3 regions of the Megasphaera hexanoica genome follow, and region 1 is predicted to be linked to each of the others. Evidence: riboswitches for the same ligand, from Rfam matches in the RefSeq annotation. Region 1 holds a riboswitch; each other region holds the start of a gene.
What was found. A riboswitch is a leader RNA that binds a small molecule or an ion and turns the genes downstream of it on or off. The one in region 1 is predicted to bind ZMP and ZTP.
Positions count from the first base shown of each region.

Region 1 (7,088 bases):
CATGACAAAAACACTGGAAAATCAGGATCATCTCGATGTCAAGCAGCTCATGATTACGGACCTCCTTACAAAAGACGGAAAAGTAACCGGCGTACAGACCGAACTGGGGGAAGTCTATGGCGCATCCTGTGTCATCCTGGCGACCGGGACATATCTGAAAGGTAAAATCATCATCGGCGAATGCACCTATTCCGGAGGTCCTATCGGCCAGCGCTCGGCAGAAGATCTGTCCGGGTCGCTGATAAAAGCAGGATTGAAACTCATGCGTTTCAAGACGGGGACACCAGCCCGGGTAGACCGGCGTACGCTTCGTACGGATGAAATGGCTGTGCAGGAAGGTGATACAGATGGTCATGCCTTTTCGTTCCTGTCAGAACGGAAAAACCGGAATAAAGAATGCTGCTGGCTGACGTTTACCAACGAAAAAACGCACAAAATTATCCGCGATAATCTTGACCGGGCACCCATGTGCAATGGCATCATACAAGGTATCGGTCCCCGGTACTGCCCTTCCATTGAATCAAAAATCGTCCGCTTCGCCGATAAAAAGCGGCATCAGCTCTTTATCGAACCAGAAGGACAATCTACAGAAGAAATGTACGTCCAGGGCATGAGTACCAGTATGCCTATCGATGTCCAATACGAATTCCTGCGCACCATTCCAGGGCTGGAAGATGTGAAAATCATGCGGCCTGGATATGCCATTGAATATGACTGCCTCGACCCGTTGCAGCTGACACCGTCCCTGGAAACGAAAAAAGTGAGCGGCCTGTTTTCTGCCGGCCAGTCCAATGGTACCAGCGGCTATGAAGAAGCAGCAGCCCAGGGCCTGATTGCCGGTATCAATGCTGCCCGCAAGGTGCAGGGAAAAAATCCTTTTATCCTTACCCGTTCGGAAGCGTATATTGGCGTACTCATTGACGATTTGGTTACGAAAGGAACGCAGGAACCATATCGCATGATGACCAGCCGCAGTGAATACCGCCTCGTCCTCCGTCAGGATAATGCCGATCTGCGTCTGACCCAGAAAGGCTATGATATCGGTCTGGTCAGTCAGGAACGGTACGACGTATTTTGTGCCAAAAAGAAAGCTATTGCTGATGGCATCGCCGCTTTGCGATCCATTTCCATTACACCGAGCAAAGCGATGGCGGAAAAACTGGATGCTCTCGGCACGGCTCCGGTCCATACGGGCATAACGGCCTATGAATTACTGCGCCGTCAGGATCTGTCGTATGACAAACTGTGCCAGACTTTTGATCTGCCCGAACTGGATGCCGATGTCAAAGAAGAAATCGAAATCATGATCAAGTACGAAGGATATATTGGCCGCCAGATGGAACAAGTAGAAAAAATGAACCGTCTGGAACAAAAACTCATGCCGGACGACATTGTGTATGCCGATATTGATACGCTGTCCGGTGAAGCGCGGCAGAAACTTGATGAAATCCGGCCCCGGTCTCTTGGGCAGGCCAGCCGTATTTCCGGCGTTTCTCCGGCAGATATTACGGCCCTTCTCATTTATCTGGAACAGTATCAGCGGGAGGGCGGCCATGTTTCAAAATGACCTCATCCATGCTATGGAAGCTATGGGACTTGTACTGGAAGACTATCAGATACGACAGTTCTGCCGGTTTGAAGAACTGCTCCTGGAAACGAATAAAGTCATGAATCTGACAGCCATTACCGATCCGGGTGAAGTAGCAGTCAAACACATGGCTGACAGCTTGTCCTGTTATGATGAAAGGTATTTTCCAAAGGATGCCTCCCTGCTGGATCTCGGTACGGGTGCCGGTTTTCCCGGTATTCCCCTGGCTATTTTCCGGCCGGATCTTACGGTGACTTTTTTTGATTCCCTGCAGAAGCGATTGAACTTCCTGAATGAAGTATGCCGGGAAACGGGCCTCCGGAAGGTGGCGTTCCTTCACGGGCGGGCTGAAGAAATGGCCCATCAGGAAGCATACCGGGAACAGTTTGATCTGGTGACCAGCCGGGCGGTGGCCCGCCTTTCCATTCTCTGTGAATGGGCGCTGCCTTACGTGCGGAACAATGGCTTATTTATTGCTCTTAAAGGAGCGCAATATGAGGAAGAAATCAAAGAGGCTTCCAATGCCCTGCGCATATTGGGAGGGATACTGGAAGAAGTCCGCCCGGTAACGCTTCCCGGGCTTTCCGATAAACGGGCGGTCCTCTATATCCGCAAGAGTGGCACGAGTCCGGCTAAATACCCGCGCAAACCCAAAATGGCGGCAAAACATCCATTATAAAATAAAAACTTCAGGAGAAAGGGTGTATGATTATGTCTTTGAAAACGTCTATAGCTGTCGTCCTGGCAGCCTGCTTTACGATGTTCAGTGCATCGGCACTGGCAGAAGAACCGCAGATCGATGCTCAGTCAGCCTGCGTCATCGATTCTGCGACGGGCAATGAACTGTATGCCAAAAATGCAGATCAGCGCATGTATCCTGGCGGTACGACTATGATGATGACCAGCATCCTTGGCGTCGAATCGGGAAAACTCGATACGGTCATGACCGTATCCGATGCATCCCAGCAGCTGGCCGGCGATGTGAGCCGTCTCGGCATTTATCCCGGTGACAAGGTGACGTTGCGCAATGCTCTGACGGGCATGATGACGGTCGGGGGCTGTGATGTGGCATATGATGCGGCTGTTACGGTTTCGCCGTCTCTGGACAGCTTTGTTCAGTCTATGAATGAAAAAGCGGCATCTATTGGGGCCAGTCATACGCACTTCACCAATCCGGCCGGACTTCCTGATGAAAATCATTATTCTACGGCGAGAGACCTGGCAAAAATTGGCGCCTATGCCATGAAATCAGCCGATTTCCGGGGACTCGTCAATCATGCTTTCTTTGACATGCCCTATGCAGACAGTGGTACGAAGCATTGCGAAACGACGAATGAATTTCTCACCAGCGGTTTTGCGGGAGCTGACGGCATCAAGACCGGTGCGACTAACGATGGCGGCCCTTGTCTGGTAGCTTCTGCTACGCGTAATGGTCATACCCTGGTTGCGTCCATCCTCAACAGCGGTGACCGTGCTGGTGATGCGGCAGCTCTCCTGACCTATGGCTTTGAACGCCTGTCGGCCCCGGCAGCTGCTGTAAAGAATGTAACGACGGCAACGACGGCGACAGCTGCCGAAAAAGCAGCGGTTGCCGCTTCCCAGGCTGTAACACAGACTGGCCGTGCATCTAATGCACCGGCTGATGCCGATGAAGCCTATGTCCTGCGCGATGCGCCGGCAGGACAGACCTTATCCCAGATAGCAGCCCAGCAGAAACAGGCGGCCCGGATTGCTGCGGAAAATTAGAATGAAAAATAAGACAGGCTCCCTATTGACAGACAGATGTTTCCTGCTATAATGAAAGAACATCAAGAAAATATGCGATGCAGGCCTGACGGAATCAAGTGGAATAACCACGTGGACTGTATCGTTTAGAAAAAGCGCCGACCGTCTGGGCAAAGATATGAAAATATGCTTTGGCCAGCCGGCCGGTGCTTTTTTTGCACTCTCTTTGCCGGCCGACCGCAAAGGAGAGATGGATTCATGAAAAAGAACCGTTGGCTTATTGCGTTGTCTGCTATGGGCATCCACATCTGCATTGGCAGTGTCTATGCCTGGAGTGTCCTTACCCGTCCTATCATGCAGGCTATGGGATTTTCTCTCAAAGATACGACGTGGACCTTTTCCCTGGCTATTTTGTTTTTAGGACTGTCTGCTGGTTTTCTCGGCAGCTTCGTCCAGAAAATCGGACCCCGTAAGTCGGGTCTGCTGGCCATGACCTTTTTCTGCAGTGGCATGTTCGGCACGGCTGCAGCGTTATATTTCCACAGCCTGCCTCTGTTATATCTCTTCTACGGAGTCATTGGCGGTATTGGTCTGGGAACAGGTTACATCACTCCCGTTTCGACACTGGTCAAATGGTTCCCGGACAACCGTGGCTTTGCGACGGGCCTGGCTATCATGGGATTTGGTTTTGCCAGTATGATTGCCGGTCCGGTCATGCAGCTTTTGGTCCAGCATCTGGGCCTGATTCCCAATTTTCTCATCCTGGGCACGGTATATATGGTCATCATGACGGCTTCTTCTCTGTATCTGGCTCCACCCAAACCGGGAGAAGTCCCCGTTTCCGATGCGGCTCTTCGCAAAGCCGGTTCCCGCCATACGCCGGTCTATGCCGATGCCATGCCTCAGTTTAGCGTAAAAAAAGCGATGAAGACGTGGCAGCTCTATACTATCTGGTGGCTCTTCTTTACCAATATTACCTGTGGCATTGCTCTTCTGGCTGTCGCCTCTCCTATGGCTCAGGAAGTCGTCGGCATGTCGCCGATGGCAGCGGCTTCGATGGTCGGCATAATCGGATTCATGAACGGCGCCGGCCGCATTGCCTGGGCTACTGTTTCCGATTACCTGGGCCGTTCTATGACCTATGTCCTGTTCTTTACTATTGAAATCCTGGCATTCTGGCAGCTGTCCCATGTCACGGGAGCTTTCAGTTTCCAGATACTCGTCCTGCTCATCATTACCTGTTATGGTGGCGGTTTCTCCTGCATGCCGGCCTACCTTTCCGATCTTTTTGGGACGCGGGAACTGAGTGCCATCCACGGCCGGATCCTGACGGCCTGGGGAGCTGCTGGCGTTGCTGGTCCCCTGGTCCTGTCGCTCATTAAGGAAACGACCAACAGTTATGCCATTACACTGCAGTTCTTCTCTGGCTGTTTCGTACTGGCTCTGGCCATTATGCTCTTCCTCAAATACAAGACGCGTCATGGTATTGTTACCAGCGACAATGCTGTAGCAGCCAGTGTACAGAAAGAACACAGCATGCAGTAACAGATGTAAATTTTTCAAATAGTTTTTATAAAGGCGAAAAGCATATCAGAAAACGGTTGTCACATGAAATAGTTGCTTCGTGTGGCAGCCGTTTTTTCTATTACCTTCTAGTATAAATGAACGGAAATGATTGCTATTTCAATATAATGATTGAACGTGATTGAAAATGAATGAAAATGTTTGTATAATACGGGGTATAAAAAGTAATTCTGATTGTACAGAGGTAGGTGATATATGTGCTGACAGAAGAACGACAAGATGAGATGGTACGGCTGGTAACGGCCGGCGGTTCTGTTTCCGTACAGGAACTGGTTGATTATTTTCAGGTTTCTGAAGCGACGGTGCGGCGTGATTTGTCGGTCCTGAACCGGGACGGCCGGCTTCGCCGTGTTCATGGCGGGGCAACGGCACTGCCTTCTGAAGAAGGGGTGTATGAAGCCAATATGGAAGAACTGGAACATAAGTATTCTCTCCATATGACGGAAAAACGGCGCATAGCCCAGTATGCTGCTTCCTGCGTGACTGATAGCGATTTTGTGTATCTTGATGCGGGATCGACGGTGGAACAGATGGCAGATTTTCTGACAGGGTCAGGGGCATCCTTTCTGACCAACAGCCTGCCCCTGGCACAAAAACTGGCCCGGAATGGCATATCTGTCCATATGCTGCCAGGCCATGTAAGGGGAACGACTGCATCCGTCGTCGGCAGTGAACTCCTTCAGGCACTGGTGCAGTATCATTTTACCTATGGCTTTTTTGGTACCAATGGTATCAGCCTGGAAGAAGGTTGTACGACGCCGGACGCAGAAGAAGCTGCTGCCAAGGCCGCGGCCTTTTCCCAGTGCCGGCGGGCCTATATACTGGCGGATGGCAGCAAGTTCGGCCTGGCTTCCCATATTACATTTGCGCCTCTTACAGGCGTGTCAGTCATAACGGCACGGAGCAGCCGGGATGTCGATTTTGCTCCTTATAAGAAATTGACGGAGGTGCATGTGCTTTGATTTATACCGTTACCTTTAATCCTTCTCTGGATTATGTCGTTCACATGAAAAAATTTGCCGCTGGTGCCATTAACCGGGCCGAAAAGGAAACGATTTATCCCGGTGGCAAGGGCATCAACGTAGCGCTTGTCCTGGGAAATCTCCACATACCGGCACGGATGCTGGGCTTTATGGCCGGATTTACGGGGCAGGAAATTGAACGGCTCTGTGAAGAAAACGGAGGCGATTGTGATTTTATCCGTCTGGACAAGGGGTATTCCCGTATCAATATGAAAATCAGTGCGGAAGAAGAAACGGCTGTCAACGGAATGGGGCCGGTTATTCCGAAGGATAAACTGAAACAGCTCATGAAACAAATTGAAGCTCTGGATGAAGGAGACACGCTGGTACTGGCCGGCAGCATTCCTTCTACTCTTCCGGGCGATATGTATGAACAAATCCTGAAACGCATGGAATTTCGCCATATCCGCACGGTTGTCGATGCCACCGGTGACTTGCTGCGCAACGTCATTGCTTACCGGCCGTTTCTCATCAAGCCCAATCAGGATGAATTGGGTGAACTCTTCAGTGTTGTCCTGCACAGGGATGAAGAAATCATCATGTGTGCCAAACGGCTCCAGACCATGGGAGCACGCAATGTCCTCGTTTCTCTCGGCGGTGACGGGGCCCTGCTTCTCGGTGAAGATGGAAAAATCTACCGCCGTCCGTCTCCCCAGGGCCGGCTGGTGAATTCCGTCGGTGCCGGTGACAGCATGGTAGCCGGTTTCCTGGCTGGTTTTGAAGCATCTGGCGGCAGTCTGGAAGAAGCGCTGAAATGGGGGATTGCTGCCGGCAGTGCTACAGCGTTCCAGGATTGGCTTGCTGGCGAAAAGGAAATAAAGAAATTGTATAAAACACTGTGACCGATGTGCGTTTTCTGGAAAGCGAGGAAAATTCCGTGCGTATTGCAGACTTATTAAAAAAAGAAAGTATTGATTTGCAGGCCCGGGCTGCTGATAAAGCCGGGGCTATCGATCATCTCGTGGGACTGATGGAAAAGGGCGGTCATCTGAAAGATACGGCAGCCTACAAGGCCTGTGTCCTTGCCCGGGAAGAAGAAGGCAGTACGGGAATCGGTGAAGGCATAGCGATTCCCCACGCCAAGACCGACGCCGTAGCGACGCCAGGCCTGGCGTCGATGATTGTCCGTCAGGGCGTCGATTACGAAAGCCTCGATGATGAACCGGCCT
Region 1 is NZ_CP171361.1:279,023-286,110, forward strand. It holds gene mnmG (tRNA uridine-5-carboxymethylaminomethyl(34) synthesis enzyme MnmG) at 1-1,567, shown strand, start outside; gene rsmG (16S rRNA (guanine(527)-N(7))-methyltransferase RsmG) at 1,554-2,267, shown strand; gene ACGTIC_RS01310 (D-alanyl-D-alanine carboxypeptidase family protein) at 2,294-3,334, shown strand; ZMP/ZTP riboswitch at 3,406-3,492, shown strand; gene ACGTIC_RS01315 (OFA family MFS transporter) at 3,572-4,858, shown strand; gene ACGTIC_RS01320 (DeoR/GlpR family DNA-binding transcription regulator) at 5,095-5,859, shown strand; gene pfkB (1-phosphofructokinase) at 5,856-6,761, shown strand; gene ACGTIC_RS01330 (fructose-specific PTS transporter subunit EIIC) at 6,797-7,088, shown strand, end outside.

Region 2 (7,088 bases), 1.1 Mb from region 1:
CAGGGCCCGGATGATGACCGCCAGGGAAGCCGAAGACCCGACGGTGAGATGGAAATTGTCCGGTCCGACGCCGGCATCATAAGTTTCATTCATATAATCGGCCAGATACTGGCGTACTTCCAGCAGGCCCCGGGCATTGGTATAACTGTGGATTTCCCGGCTCGTCTTATGATCGAGCATGTCGATGATGGCTTCCTTGACGCAATCCGGTGCGGGAATCGACGGATTTCCCAGACTGAAATCATAAATATGTTCCCAGCCGATTTTCGCCGCCTGGGCCTGTCCATATTCGAATAATTCACTAAACTTGGAGCGCACGGCCCCCAATTCATACATTTTTTTATCTGCCATCGTATATCCCCCTCCGGTTCTGCCATGGCGGCAGCCCCTCTCACTGAATATCGCAAATCATGTAATCAGACAAATTACAAAGCACAAATGATATTGTACCATGTTTTACACCGCATTTCTATCCTTTACGGCAGAGCAATGTGCCAATTTTCCCCGCTTTCACAACGTCAGCCGGTGGAACACCGTACCATCCATCTCTTTCCAGATCACGTCCCGGCCGGAAAGGACCAGGTACGAATGAGGGCTGTCTTCCTTGGGAAGAGCGGCCGAACCGGGATTCAGGTACAATACGCCTCCGTCCAGCTCCTCCCAGGCCGGCACGTGCGTGTGGCCATGAAGGAGGACATCGCCCGGGGAAAGGGACGGCAGGTGGTCCTTGTGGAACACATGGCCATGAGTGGCAAAAATCATCCGATCCTCTATCAGGAGCAGGCACGAATCAGACAGGATGGGAAAGGGCAGTACCATCTGATCGACATCGGCATCACAATTTCCCCGTACAGAAGAAACGGGGACCGTAAGACCGGACAACATGGCTATGACCGCCCTGGGATCGTACTCCCGGGGAAGGTCGTTGCGCGGCCCATGATACAAAATATCACCCAGGAGCAGCAGCCGTCCGGCCCGTTCCCGTTCCACCGCTTCCATCAGCAGCCGGCAATAGTAAGCCGAACCATGAATATCTGAAGCTATCACTATATTCGTCACAGTACATCCTCCTCATTTCAGGCTCCGGGCCAGCGAATACGCCAGCTGCTTCCGGTCCAGACTGCCCGCATGCTTGTCTAAGATCGTCCCGCCGCGGCCAATCATGAACCACTGGGGCACTTCATATACATTATATATACCGGCCGTTTCCATACTGGCAAAATACAAGGGCATATCGTACGGCCAGGCAGACTCAATCTGCTGCCGCGCCGCCTCTCCCCGGTCCAGGCAGACGACGACAAAATACACCTCCCGGCCCTGCTCCCGGTACATCTCATCCAGGACAGGCAGCTCTTTTGCAGCCATATCGCTCCAGCTCATCCAGAAATACAGGAATACGGGCTTCTTATTATATAGCGACTGGATCGACACGGAATGACCGGCCTGGTCGGTCAGGGACACATTGTGGGCCAGCACCTCCGTCTGCGAGCGGGATACCGCTTCGGCCTCCTTGATTTCCTCCTTCGTCAGGACATGGGGATACGGCTCCGGCAGATACCCGATGGTCAGGCCAATGCAAAGCAACGTCAGCAGCACAACAACTTTCTTCCTGAGTGGCAGTTTCCTCCACATGTCTTTCATATCATTTCCTCCATGCCCATAACATAACATATTATGTAAATAATTGTACCATAGTAAGGCCAGAGAAAGAAGTGGAATTGGCAAGCGGAAAGGGCCGTAGGTCGGGAAGGACCGTTTGTCGTAGTTCGTGGGTCGTTCGTCGTAGGGGGAAGAGCCTCAGATAGCGGCTGGTAGCTGGCGTTCAGTGGTACGGACGCAAACAAGCACCTGCAATTTCTCACAGATGCTTGTTTTAGTAAAACTTTACTACGTAAAACTTTACTACATTTAACTTTACTACATTTATTAATATTCTTTAGGCTGTTTATTTTCTGATCGGTAGAATCTCTGAACCGTTAACCGGTATACCTCTACTTATCGATCAGGTACTCGTCCATATCATTAAAAAAGCCTTCCCTGATCATCTTCTGAACCCTGGGAGTTTTAAATACTTCTTCAATAGGGGTATCCCATTCACCCGAATTACGTACCCTGTAATCACATATTCTAGCTAGTAATTCTCTTTGAGCATCTTCAGGAAAACGTTTCCAGGTATCGTCTTCATACCACGTTTCCAATGACTCTATATCAGCGTTTTTTATATCTTCTACATTCATCATCAGACCGCATCCCCTGTCAGAATTGCATAGGCTTTCTTATATTTTTCTACCCGTTTCAAATCCTTGTCTGTCACTTTCGGCAGACGCGATAAATCCATATTATTTCTTAAATCTGCTTTTTTTACAGCAATGGCCAGTGCGTTCCCGGATTTTTTTACTCCCCGCACATAGTCCAGATACGGGACCGCATCATCATGGGTCAAAAGAGAAACGGCATCAGCTATCTCTTTTCCGAATAAGGAAAAAAGAGTTTCCTTCGTCATCTCCGTATCCTCTAACGTGTCATGTAACATGCCGACTACAGCATAGTCTTCTCCCAGAGGCAATACCGCGTTAGAAACAGACGTTAAATGGCACATATAAGTTTTCCCCGCCTTATCAGTCATATCAGCATGATATTTTTCAGCTACTTCAACGGCTAAAGAAAGTTTCTTTCCCACTTCTACCAATCCTCTTTTCCTAATTCACATACCGTAGGGAAATCTTCAAATTCCCCTGTTTCCCAGTTATAGTATCTGTCAATAAAGTAATCCGAAGCTCTGACAATCGCTATGATACCAGATGGACCCCGTTTCTATTCATTATAACATATTCGTCCCCTTACGGGGATGAAGGTAATGTACAGCACCCCTTACGAAGCCTGTATTTATGCAGGTCTACGAGGCGGTTTGCGGGGCGGATTCTGATTTTCTTGATTTTATAGCATTTTCAGTGATACTCATCTTCACAATCGCAGCTATCCCGCATGGTTGTCACAGCGGGGCGGATTTTCCATTTTTCCTGAAAATTCGTTTTTATTATACCACATCCAGCTTCAAAAGGGTACGCCGCTTTTCCTTCATACAGTATCCCCGCAAGCACCACTCCCTCTGCTGCATGCAACTTAGTTGATAGTTCAACTAAGTTGCATGCAAACTCTTGTGCAAGGCTGATTTTTCCAGCTTCATAAAAAATACCCACAAAGCTCGCCATAATGAGCTTCGTGGGCATGTCAGCAGTACCAGAGTTCTGATATTAAAGGCCTGGAAGTATGTCTCCGTATTGTTCATCAATGTGTTTTTTTAGATTCTGGAAAGCAGGAATATATACTTGGATAATCTTCGTTACCAGGCGCTTAGCCGCTTTACCATCATAAAGATGTGTCATGTCATTTCGATCTCTGAGCATCACCAGGAAAATGTCCGGATCGACAAAATCATAGACGGCGTACGCTTCCTTAATGATTTCCCGCGGTGAACCACTATGAGCTGCGTTACGGCCTTCGTATTTCAATAATTCCTTTAATAATTTCCACGTCAATTCAAATTGCAGGGAGAATTTGTTGATAATGCCGCTGAGTATAAATTCGTTATCTAAATCTTCCTTTCCGGCACTGGCCAGTACGGCCAGATTGGAACAAAAATTTTCATATTTTTTCATAAAGCGTGACACCTTCTTTCTGAATCATAGTCCGAAATTCTGGTTCCAATGGATTATCCAGATTAATGATATCAAATTTCAATAATGTCCATGTGTTTTCCTCCACATCCAGGCAGAATTGTGTGAAATCCCCCCCAGAGACAGCAAGGTCTATGTCACTGGCACGTCCATAATCTCCCCGTGACCGGGACCCAAAAAGAATAACTTTTTGCACTTCCCATTTGCTGGCAATGGTACCTATTTCTTTTATTAATTCTTCACTGAGTCCTGTTTTCTGTATATCCATTGTATCTATCATATACATCACCTGAAATATGTTTGTATAAAACGGTATATATCCGTATCTCATTGCCTCATAAATGCGATATAGTCATTTCTGTATAATAGATATATTTATTATATCATTACGGATTTCTCTACTCAACACTAAGAAACACTGCGTTAGTGTCAGCTTTTTATCAGTGAAATGCTCCATTTTTTACTACCCATCCCGGCCCTGCAGCTTTTTCTTTAAACTTGAAACTATCCCTTTCCCGCATGCAAAAAAACTCACGGCTGGAAGCGTTTCCAGTCGTGAGTTCTGTGTCGATGTTACATAGATGATATATATTAGTGATGGAACAGGCGCAGGTGGGTCATGTCCATGGCTATGCCGTATTTGTCGCAGGTTTCGATGACGTTGTCGTCACGGATGGAGCCGCCGGCCTGGGCGATGTAGTCTACACCGCTACGATGGGCCCGTTCGATGTTGTCGCCAAAGGGGAAGAAGGCGTCGCTGCCCAGGGCTACACCGTGGAGCTGGGCAATCCAGGCTTTCTTTTCTTCCCGTGTGAGCGGTTCCGGTTTTTCCGTAAACAGATCCTGCCAGATGCCGTCGGCCAGGACGTCTTCGTAGTCATCGGAAATGTAGACGTCGATGGCATTGTCCCGGTTCGGACGGCGCACGTCGTCGCGGAAGGGCAGGGCCAGGACTTTCGGGTTCTGGCGGAGCCACCAGATGTCCGCTTTGTTGCCGGCCAGGCGGGTGCAGTGTACACGGGACTGCTGTCCGGCACCGACGCCGATGGTCATGCCGTCTTTGACGTAGCAGACGGAGTTAGACTGGGTGTATTTCAACGTGATGAGGGCAATCATGAGGTCGCGGATTGCCGAAGCGGGGAGATTCTTGTTTTTCGTCGGGATTTCCTTGAAGAGATCTGCCGTAATTTTGGCGTTGTTCCGTTCCTGTTCGAAGGTGACGCCGTATACTTCTTTCGATTCGATAGGAGCCGGCGTATAATCGCTATGCATCTGGAGGACGCAGTATTTCCCTTTTTTCTTTGTCTTGAGCAGTTCCAGTGCTTCGTCGGTGTATCCCGGGGCAATGACGCCGTCCGATACTTCCCGTTTGAGGAGGGTTGCCGTTTCGACGTCACAGACGTCGGACAGGGCGACGAAATCGCCGTAGGAGCTCATGCGGTCGGCACCACGGGCACAGGCATAGGCCGAGGCCAGCGGGGACAGGGCCAAGTCATCGACCCAGTAGATTTTCTTCAGGGTATCGCTCATGTCCGTCGCTACGGCTGCACCGGCGGGGCTGACGTGTTTGAAAGAAGCTGCTGCCGCAAGGCCCGTCGCTTCCTTCAGTTCTTTGACCAGCTGGTAGCTGTTGAACGCATCGAGCAGGTTGATATAGCCGGGGCGGCCATTTAAGACATCAAAAGGAAGGTCGCTGCCGTCTTTCATATACACTCTGGCCGAAGCCTGATTGGGATTGCAGCCGTATTTTAATTGCAGTTCTTTCATCGTTATTACCTCCGTACGCAGATAAAAAAAATACCGACACTTCCGGGAACCTTCGCCCAGACGGTCGGCTATATCGAATCATGCTCCCCGTGGTATGCTCCACTTTCCGTCAGTCACATGTTTCACGTCTATTATACAAGGGGAATCGCGGCACTGTCAATCATCTTGCCGGGAATCGATAGAAAAATCTGACCGGTTCCTTGCTTCTTTATAAAAATCATGTAAAATTCCCTCTTTGGCACTTTTAAAATAAAAAATGCTTATAAAGCCTGTTGTAGTAGACTTCGTGTCACTTTTTCCCGGTTGCATGTGTCGAACTCGCGTGAACATCAATCAGGACATCTTAAAAAAAGAATGGAATTTTCGGAAATTAAAGTACTGCACCTACATTCCTGAAAAAGCGGATCATATGCCAGGCCGTGAATCCACCTTGACAGGCGGATGGATGCGACTAGTAGAAAACGGCGGCTATCAGCATATTATGCAGCTTTATACCAAAGTCTTTTTCTCATCCCTAAAAATGCCTACACCCTCCTGACACTATCACTATACCTGAATTTTTTATTGTTCTGGTGATTTCTGCTACAATAGTTTTCATAGAAGACCCTGATAATAATGAAATCGGTGCAATGACCTATCATTATTATCAGGGCCTTCTTTCTGGCAAGTCTCACTTAGAACTATGTTACACTATCCCGGGAATCGATAGAAAAATCTGGCCAGTTCTTTGCTTCTTTGTAAAAATCATGTAAAATAGATACAGTTCTTTTTTTGGGATGGGGGTACCACTATGTATGACAGGGAAATGGAAAAAGCTGCCCGTATGGCCATGGATAAACAGCCGAAGAAGCGGGTTCTGTCTTTTACCTATCAGGATGCATCGTATTTTATCAAGCGCAGCCTGTCCAACGGGCGCAACCGCTTTGCCAAGCAGAACGCGCACACGGCCTATCTGACGGAGGTCTATAAAATCGGACTGGTGAACAGCCGGATTCCTCTGGCGCCGGCCATCGTCCTCCTGGGTCCCGATTATTTCGTCATGAAAGCCAGCGGCCGGCCGCTGCAGCGCATCGTAAAGGAATATCCGCAGGACGCGGCCGAAGCCTATCACAAGGCAGGAGTGGCCCTGGCCCAGCTCCATTCATACGGACTGCATCATGGCCGGCCCGCCCTGCGCGATATTGCATGGAATCCCGCTACCCGTTCGATTACCTTTCTCGACTGGGAAAATGAAATGAAATTCTTCCATATCGATGGCCGCGTCCTCGATCTGTTTTTATTCATCCACAGCTATTTCCGCGAAGAGTGGCCCGAAAACAATCTGCTGGATCAGGCTATAGAGGGGTATCGCTCTGTTCCGGGCTGGGAAGCGCGGCTGAGTGAACTCCAGCACTTCATCACAGGCCACGGCATCGTCTTTGGCATCTGCCGGCACCTGATAAAGACCGGCTGGATCGACGTCGTGTCGGTCAGCAAGGCTGAAGCGTATATACGGGGGCTTTCCTGAGTGTTACGGAAAAGGGACTGGATAAGAACGCATATTTCACAGAAGTATGCTGTCATGCCCAGTCCCTTTTTCTTATTCTTTTGTCTGTACGGTTATACCGGCCAGTTTTTCATAGAAGGTCACCATGCAGCTGTTGT
Region 2 is NZ_CP171361.1:1,343,325-1,350,412, reverse strand. It holds gene ACGTIC_RS06590 (pyridoxal phosphate-dependent aminotransferase) at 1-351, opposite strand, end outside; gene yfcE (phosphodiesterase) at 511-1,059, opposite strand; gene ACGTIC_RS06580 (TlpA disulfide reductase family protein) at 1,072-1,641, opposite strand; gene ACGTIC_RS06575 (hypothetical protein) at 1,992-2,240, opposite strand; gene ACGTIC_RS06570 (HD domain-containing protein) at 2,240-2,680, opposite strand; gene ACGTIC_RS06565 (hypothetical protein) at 2,949-3,212, opposite strand; gene ACGTIC_RS06560 (HI0074 family nucleotidyltransferase substrate-binding subunit) at 3,255-3,659, opposite strand; gene ACGTIC_RS06555 (nucleotidyltransferase family protein) at 3,646-3,957, opposite strand; gene ACGTIC_RS06550 (phosphoribosylaminoimidazolecarboxamide formyltransferase) at 4,269-5,444, opposite strand; ZMP/ZTP riboswitch at 5,492-5,571, opposite strand; gene ACGTIC_RS06545 (hypothetical protein) at 5,767-5,982, shown strand; gene ACGTIC_RS06540 (hypothetical protein) at 6,235-6,951, shown strand; gene ACGTIC_RS06535 (NAD(P)-binding domain-containing protein) at 7,024-7,088, opposite strand, start outside.
Region 2: linked by a shared signal. The riboswitch ahead of ACGTIC_RS06550 (phosphoribosylaminoimidazolecarboxamide formyltransferase) and the one ahead of ACGTIC_RS01315 (OFA family MFS transporter) in region 1 are both predicted to bind ZMP and ZTP.

Region 3 (7,088 bases), 840 kb from region 1:
AAGAATGAGGCAGCGCCGGCATTTATGTGCTATGATATATGGAGGAGACGATAGGTAATGGCAATTACTGCACCAAGAGGTACGCAGGATTTCCTGCCGGAACAGACGGCAGACTGGCAGATACTGGAAGCGAAAATCCGCCAGATTTGTTCGCTCTATGGCTTCGGCGAAATCCGCACACCTATGTTTGAAAGTACGGAATTGTTTTTGCGCGGCATCGGTGAGACGACGGATGTCGTGACAAAAGAAATGTATACGTTTAATGACCGCGGCGGCCGCAGCATGACACTGCGTCCGGAAAATACGGCCTCTGTTGTACGAGCTTTCCTGGAACATAAACTGTATGGCGAACAGAAAGTCCACAAGTTCTATTATATGGGACCCATGTTCCGGCATGACCGCCCACAGGCCGGGCGGTACCGTCAGTTCACCCAGTTCGGGGTAGAAGAAATCGGATCCAAAGATCCGGCTGTCGATGCAGAAATCATTGCTATGGCTTTCCAGTTGTTCCGTGAACTGGGCCTTACCGATCTGGTCCTGCACCTGAATTCTGTCGGCTGTCCCAAATGCCGGCCTGTATACCGTCAGAAACTGCTCGATTTCTTTGCAGATAAACGGGATCAGCTCTGTGAAGACTGCAACGAACGACTGGAAAAAAACCCGCTTCGTGTCCTTGACTGCAAAGAAGATGGCGAAAAAATGATGCAGATGGGCGTTCCCCTCATTACGGATAATTTGTGCGATGACTGCAGGGACCATTTCCAAAAAGTCCAGGCCTATCTGACCAGCATCGGTATCCCCTTTGAACTGGATCCGCGCCTGGTCCGGGGACTTGACTATTACACGAATACGGCTTTTGAAATCATGTATGCTCCATTAGGTGCCCAGAGTACGGTCTGCGGTGGCGGACGATATGACGGCCTCATTGAAGAAGTAGGCGGGCCATCTACTCCGGGAATCGGCTTTGCTATTGGCATGGAACGGCTCCTTCTGACATTAAAAGAACAAGGACTGCTTCCGCCAGTAGAAAAAAAGCAGCCGGTCTTCATTGTTGCTCTGGGGGATGAAGCCAGGGCAAAGGCATTTTGCATCCAGCAGGCGTTGCGGGAAAATGGCATCTATGCGGAAATAGACCTGATGGGCCGCAGCATGAAAGGTCAGATGAAATCTGCCAATAAGATGGATGCGGAATATACCGTCATCATTGGCGAAGACGAACTGGCCAACCATACGGCACAGATCCGGAATATGGCCACGAAAGAACAGATCAGCGTTCCCTTAGATGGGATTGTTGCATATATGGAAACACATAAGAAGGGATGAGTTAGTAATGGATACAATGGAAGGTTTACGACGTTCCCAGTATTGTGCTGAAGTTTCTGAAGCCGATACGGGAAAAGAAGTCATTTTGTGCGGCTGGGTTGAACGGCGCCGTGATCATGGCGGATTGATTTTTATTGATTTACGCGATCGCACGGGGATTGTCCAGGTCGTGGCATCACCGGATTACGAAAAGACCTCGTTTGAAAAAGCAGAACAGGTCCGTACGGAATATGTCCTGGCAGTCCGTGGTATCGTTCGCATGCGCGATGCCGATACGGTCAATCCTAAAATGAAGACCGGGACCGTGGAAATCCGCTGTGAAGAACTGCGTATCCTCAATTCGTCAAAGACACCACCGTTCTATATTGAAGATAATATCGATGTCGATGAAAAAATCCGTTTGAAATACCGCTATCTCGACCTGCGTCGTCCGGAAATGCAAAATAACCTTATCATGCGGCATAAGGTGAAGCATGCTATGCGTACATTCCTCAATGAACACGGCTTCATTGACATTGAAACACCGGAATTGTGCAAGAGCACGCCTGAAGGTGCTCGTGACTATCTGGTACCGAGCCGGGTCAATGAAGGAAAGTTCTATGCCCTGCCCCAGTCCCCGCAGATTTTCAAACAGCTTTTGATGATCTCCGGTATGGACCGGTATTATCAGATTGCCCGCTGCTTCCGCGATGAAGACCTGCGTGCAGACCGCCAGCCTGAATTCACCCAGCTGGATATGGAAATGAGCTTTATGAGCCAGGAAGAAATCCTTACGCTGGTAGAAAACATGGTTCATTATATTTTTAAGGAAACGCTGGGCCATGAAGTCAAACTGCCGATCCACCGTATGACCTGGGATTATGCCATGGAAAATTATGGTTCGGATAAACCGGATCTCCGCTTTGACATGAAGTTCACCGATGTAACGGAACTGGTAAAGGACACGGACTTTAAAGTATTCCGCACAGTCATTGACAATGGCGGACAGGTCAAAGCCATCAATGTTAAAGGTGATGCAGATATCCCACGTCGTGAACTGGATGGCCTCGTTGAATATGTAAGCCATTATGGAGCCAAAGGCCTGGCATGGATTGGCTTCCTGGAAGATGGAACACTGAAATCGCAGATTAAAAAATTCTTTGGTGAAGATAAGCTTCGCGAAATTGGTAAAGCCTGCGGTGCAGAAACAGGCGATTTAATTCTCATGATTGCCGATAAGCCCAAAATCGTTGCGGCAGCTCTGGGTGAATTACGTAAAGAAATGGCCCGCCGCATGAACCTTATCGACGAAAATGAATTTGCCTTTACCTGGGTCGTCGATTTCCCCATGTTCGAATACAGCGAAGAAGAACACCGCTATGTTGCTATGCATCATCCGTTCACGGCTATGCGTGATGAAGATCTGGATAAGCTGGAAACGGATCCGGCCCACGTATATGCCAAAGCATATGATCTGGTACTCAATGGGATTGAACTGGGGGGCGGTTCTCTACGTATTTATCAGCCTGATATCCAGCAGCGTGTATTCAAGGCTATCGGCCTGACACCGGAAGAAGTGGAACAGAAATTCGGCTTCCTCGTCCGTGCCTTTGAATACGGAGCTCCACCCCATGGCGGACTGGCATTCGGCCTTGACCGCATGATCATGCTTATGCTCAAACGGAAATCTATCCGTGATGTCATCGCTTTCCCGAAGACACAGAACGCGATTGATCCGATGAGCGAAGCTCCGTCACCGGTTACAAAAAAACAGCTTCATGAACTGCATATCCAGGTAGAAGAAGATCTGGTAAGCAAATAAAGAGAAACGGCTGTCATGCGAAATAAAAACTGTTTCGCATGACGGCCGTTTTGCTTTTTTTCGATTATTCAGACAGATAAGAAATGGTTATTTTAGTGTGATACGATGCGTACGTACCGGCGTCCATCATGTCAGACGATGATATAACGCCCTTCTTTACGGCGGGGCATTGCCGGTGTCTGGGCGGCATGTCCAAGGGTGATCATCGCTACGAGCTCGCCTTTATCAGGAGCAAACATATCGTGTACTTCCTGCCCGACACCTCCGGCAAGAGGAGCCGTAAGCCAGCAGCTGCCCAGACCTTTGTCTGTTGCGGTGAGCAGCATATTTTCGATGGCAGCGGCAACACTCTGAATGGCCGGTATGGGCATTTCATACTCCGTCCGCAGGAGAAAGGCCAGGATACAGACAGGAGCGTCGCCAAGAAAACGGACAAAATCAGCCGTCTCTGTCACGACACGGGGATATTTGGCAAATCGGCGGTGCCAGTATGGCATGAGATTTTTAGTGGCTTCCGCCATTAATTTTTTTAATGCGTCCATTTTTTCAGGACTTCTGATGACGACAAAATACCATGGCTGTAAATTGCTGGCTGAAGGAGCGAGGACGGCGGCTTCCAGTATATCCTGCAGGTCGGCGTCTGATACCGGCTGATGGGTATATTTCCGTATACTGCGGCGCCCTACAATAGCAGATGATGTTTCCATAAGATGACCCCCTTATGCATTAAGATATTTCATTTTAATGGTAATAGAAAATCAGACTGGCGTCAATTGGCAATCCATCCCATTGTTTGTTAAATTTTTTAGTATATAACTCGGGATAACAAAAGAAAATGACGATGGGGACAGAAGTTTTTATTGACTTTGGCATTAGTGCTGTTCATGCAGTCGCAATGTGTTATAATAAGCAGTATATGAATTATTCCCGTATCCAGTCATCGCATAGAGAATGGATCATCATTGAGGTGTAAACATGACAGAGAAAATCCATTATGTGAAAGCCGATCCTAGTGGCAATACGACGATTCTCGTATTGGACGCGATTCCTAAACAGGAACACGCTTCGTTAGCAGCCAGACTGCTGCAGCCTGAGTATGTCGGCGCAGAGCAAGTAGGTTTTCTGACCTGGCCCGATAACGATGCCGATATACGTCTGGACATGATGGGAGACGAGTTTTGTGGCAACGCTTCGCGATCAGCTGCTGCCTATTTACTCTCCCGGTCCGGCCAGGATTATGGTGAGTACCGCGTTTCCTGTTCCGGATGCAATAAGATATTAAAAGCAGTGGTAGTTCGCGACGAAGGGGAACTATATGATGCCAGTATTGAAGTTCCCCTGCCTAAAAAAATGGATGTCATCAGCCTGGCAGACGGTAATTCGACGTACCGGTTTTACTGTGTTGAGCTGCCAGGAATTATGCATTTCGTTCATTTTACTCCTTCTATTAAATTAGTCGATAAGAATACTTTATGGCGGGCGGTGTATCAGTACGCCAGCACCCGTCATTATGAAGCATTCGGCATGGATCTGGTAGATCGCAAAACGCTGACGATGATACCGGCTGTATATGTCACTGGTACGGATACGCTATATTGGGAAAAAAGTTGTGGTTCCGGGTCGGCGGCCACGGCGGCGGCACTGGCCCGTCTGTGCGGACATAATATTGCCTGTGAGATACGCCAGCCTGGTGGAAGTATTACCATTGAAGCATCATATGCTGACCAGTCTGTCAGACACATCCGCATAGGCGGCCCCGTGCGGATTGAAATGGAACAATGTGTTTGCGTTGACAAGGAGATACCAGGCACGGTATAATAATTGCGTAGTCATGTGACTGACGGAAGTGGACTAACCACATGGAGCATGATTTGAAGAAGCCGACCGTCTGGGCAAATAGTCCGGATGGCCGGCTATTTTTATCAGTGCACAAAGAGAACAGGAGCTGATCTTTATTATGGCAAAGGTATTAAGCGATATTGAAATTGCACAGCAGACTCACCTGGAACCCATTGTAAAAATTGCAGAAAAGGTTGGTCTTACAGAAGATGACCTGGAATTATATGGTAAGTATAAAGCGAAAATTTCCTTTGATGCCATTAAACGGCTGTCAAAAAATGAAGATGGAAAACTCGTGCTGGTAACGGCTATTACACCTACTCCTGCTGGAGAAGGGAAAACGCTTACGACGATAGGCCTGGCCCAGGCTCTGAACCAGCTGGGACATAAGACGATGACGGCATTGCGGGAACCTTCTCTGGGTCCTGTCTTTGGTATAAAAGGAGGAGCGGCTGGCGGCGGTTATTCCCAGGTTCTTCCTATGGAAGATATCAATCTTCATTTTACGGGTGATATGCATGCGATTACAGCTGCCAATAACCTGCTGGCTGCGGCAATCGACAATCACGTGCATCAGGGAAATGCTCTCCGCATCGATGTGCGCCGTATTGTATGGAAACGGGTTATGGATATGAATGACCGGGCACTGCGTGATATAGTCGTAGGACTCGGCGGCAAGGTCAACGGGTTCCCCAGAGAAGACCACTTCATGATTACCGTAGCATCGGAAATCATGGCAATTCTCTGCCTGGCTAGTGATCTGATGGATTTGAAGAAACGGATGGGGGATATTATCGTCGCTTATGACCTCGATGGCAATCCGGTCCGTGCCCGTCAACTCGGGGTAGAAGGGGCGATGGCCATTCTCATGAAAGATGCTATCAAACCGAACATTGTACAGACGACGGAAAACACGCCGGCTCTTGTACACGGCGGACCTTTTGCCAATATTGCCCACGGCTGTAATTCTGTCGTAGCTACCAAGCTGGCTCTCAAAATGGGAGAAATAACGGTGACGGAAGCCGGATTCGGTGCTGACCTGGGTGCGGAAAAGTTCATGGATATCAAATGCCGCTTTGCTGGAATCAAACCAGATGCCGTCGTCATCGTCGCCACCATTCGGGCGCTTAAGATGCACGGCGGAGTAGATAAGAAAAATCTCCAGCCGGAAAATCTGGAAGCACTGGAAAAAGGCTTTGCTAATCTGAAGAAACATATCGAAAATATGCGCAAATATGATATCCCCGTCGTAGTAGGCATAAACCGCTTCCTGACAGACACGGATGCCGAAATAGCATTGCTTACCCGCCTTTGTCAGGATTATGGTGTCGATGTGGCTCTGAACAACTGCTGGGCCGAAGGCGGCAAAGGGGGAATGGACCTGGGACGGAAAGTCCTGCAGCTCCTGCAGCAGCCCAAAACACCGTATAAACCGTTGTACGATGTCAATGACACGATTCTTCATAAATTAGAAATCCTGACGAAAGAAATCTACGGCGGCGACGGCGTCATCCTGGAAGGCAAAGCGCCGAAACAAATTGCCGAACTGGAAAAACTTGGCCTTGATAAAATGCCGGTCTGCGTGGCCAAGACACAGTATTCCCTTTCGGATAATCCCGCATTACTGGGAGCGCCGGAACATTTCAAGATTACCGTCAAAGACGTCCGCGTCTGCACCGGTGCCGGGTTCATTGTCTGCCAGACGAGTAATATCATGGTCATGCCAGGCTTACCGAAAGTACCGGCTGCCAACCGTATGGATATCGATGAAAACGGCGTCATTACAGGTCTGTTCTAGTTCGTTATGGCTAGCATATAAAAGGCGGCTTTACAGCCGTCTTTTACTGTATGCAGACTAGCATGATGAATTAACATACATAATAAGTGAGGATACGATAGTGGATAAGAAAAAATTATGTGCCCTGCCCATAGATGAAATGCTGGCGGCTACGGCTTCCAAGGATCCAGTACCGGGCGGCGGTGGCATTGCGGCCCTTACGGCCGCTTCGGCGGCAGCACTGGTTGAAATGGTAGTGAATCTTACCATAGGTAAAAAAGGGTATGAAAAGGTAGAGCCGATGATGCGGGACATACGCAGTCAGGCTGAAGAATTGCGGATCCGGTA
Region 3 is NZ_CP171361.1:1,123,550-1,130,637, forward strand. It holds gene hemZ (coproporphyrinogen dehydrogenase HemZ) at 1-58, shown strand, start outside; gene hisS (histidine--tRNA ligase) at 58-1,323, shown strand; gene aspS (aspartate--tRNA ligase) at 1,331-3,124, shown strand; gene ACGTIC_RS05365 (nitroreductase family protein) at 3,256-3,831, opposite strand; gene ACGTIC_RS05370 (hypothetical protein) at 4,100-4,942, shown strand; ZMP/ZTP riboswitch at 4,948-5,025, shown strand; gene ACGTIC_RS05375 (formate--tetrahydrofolate ligase) at 5,082-6,761, shown strand; gene ACGTIC_RS05380 (cyclodeaminase/cyclohydrolase family protein) at 6,901-7,088, shown strand, end outside.
Region 3: linked by a shared signal. The riboswitch ahead of ACGTIC_RS05375 (formate--tetrahydrofolate ligase) and the one ahead of ACGTIC_RS01315 (OFA family MFS transporter) in region 1 are both predicted to bind ZMP and ZTP.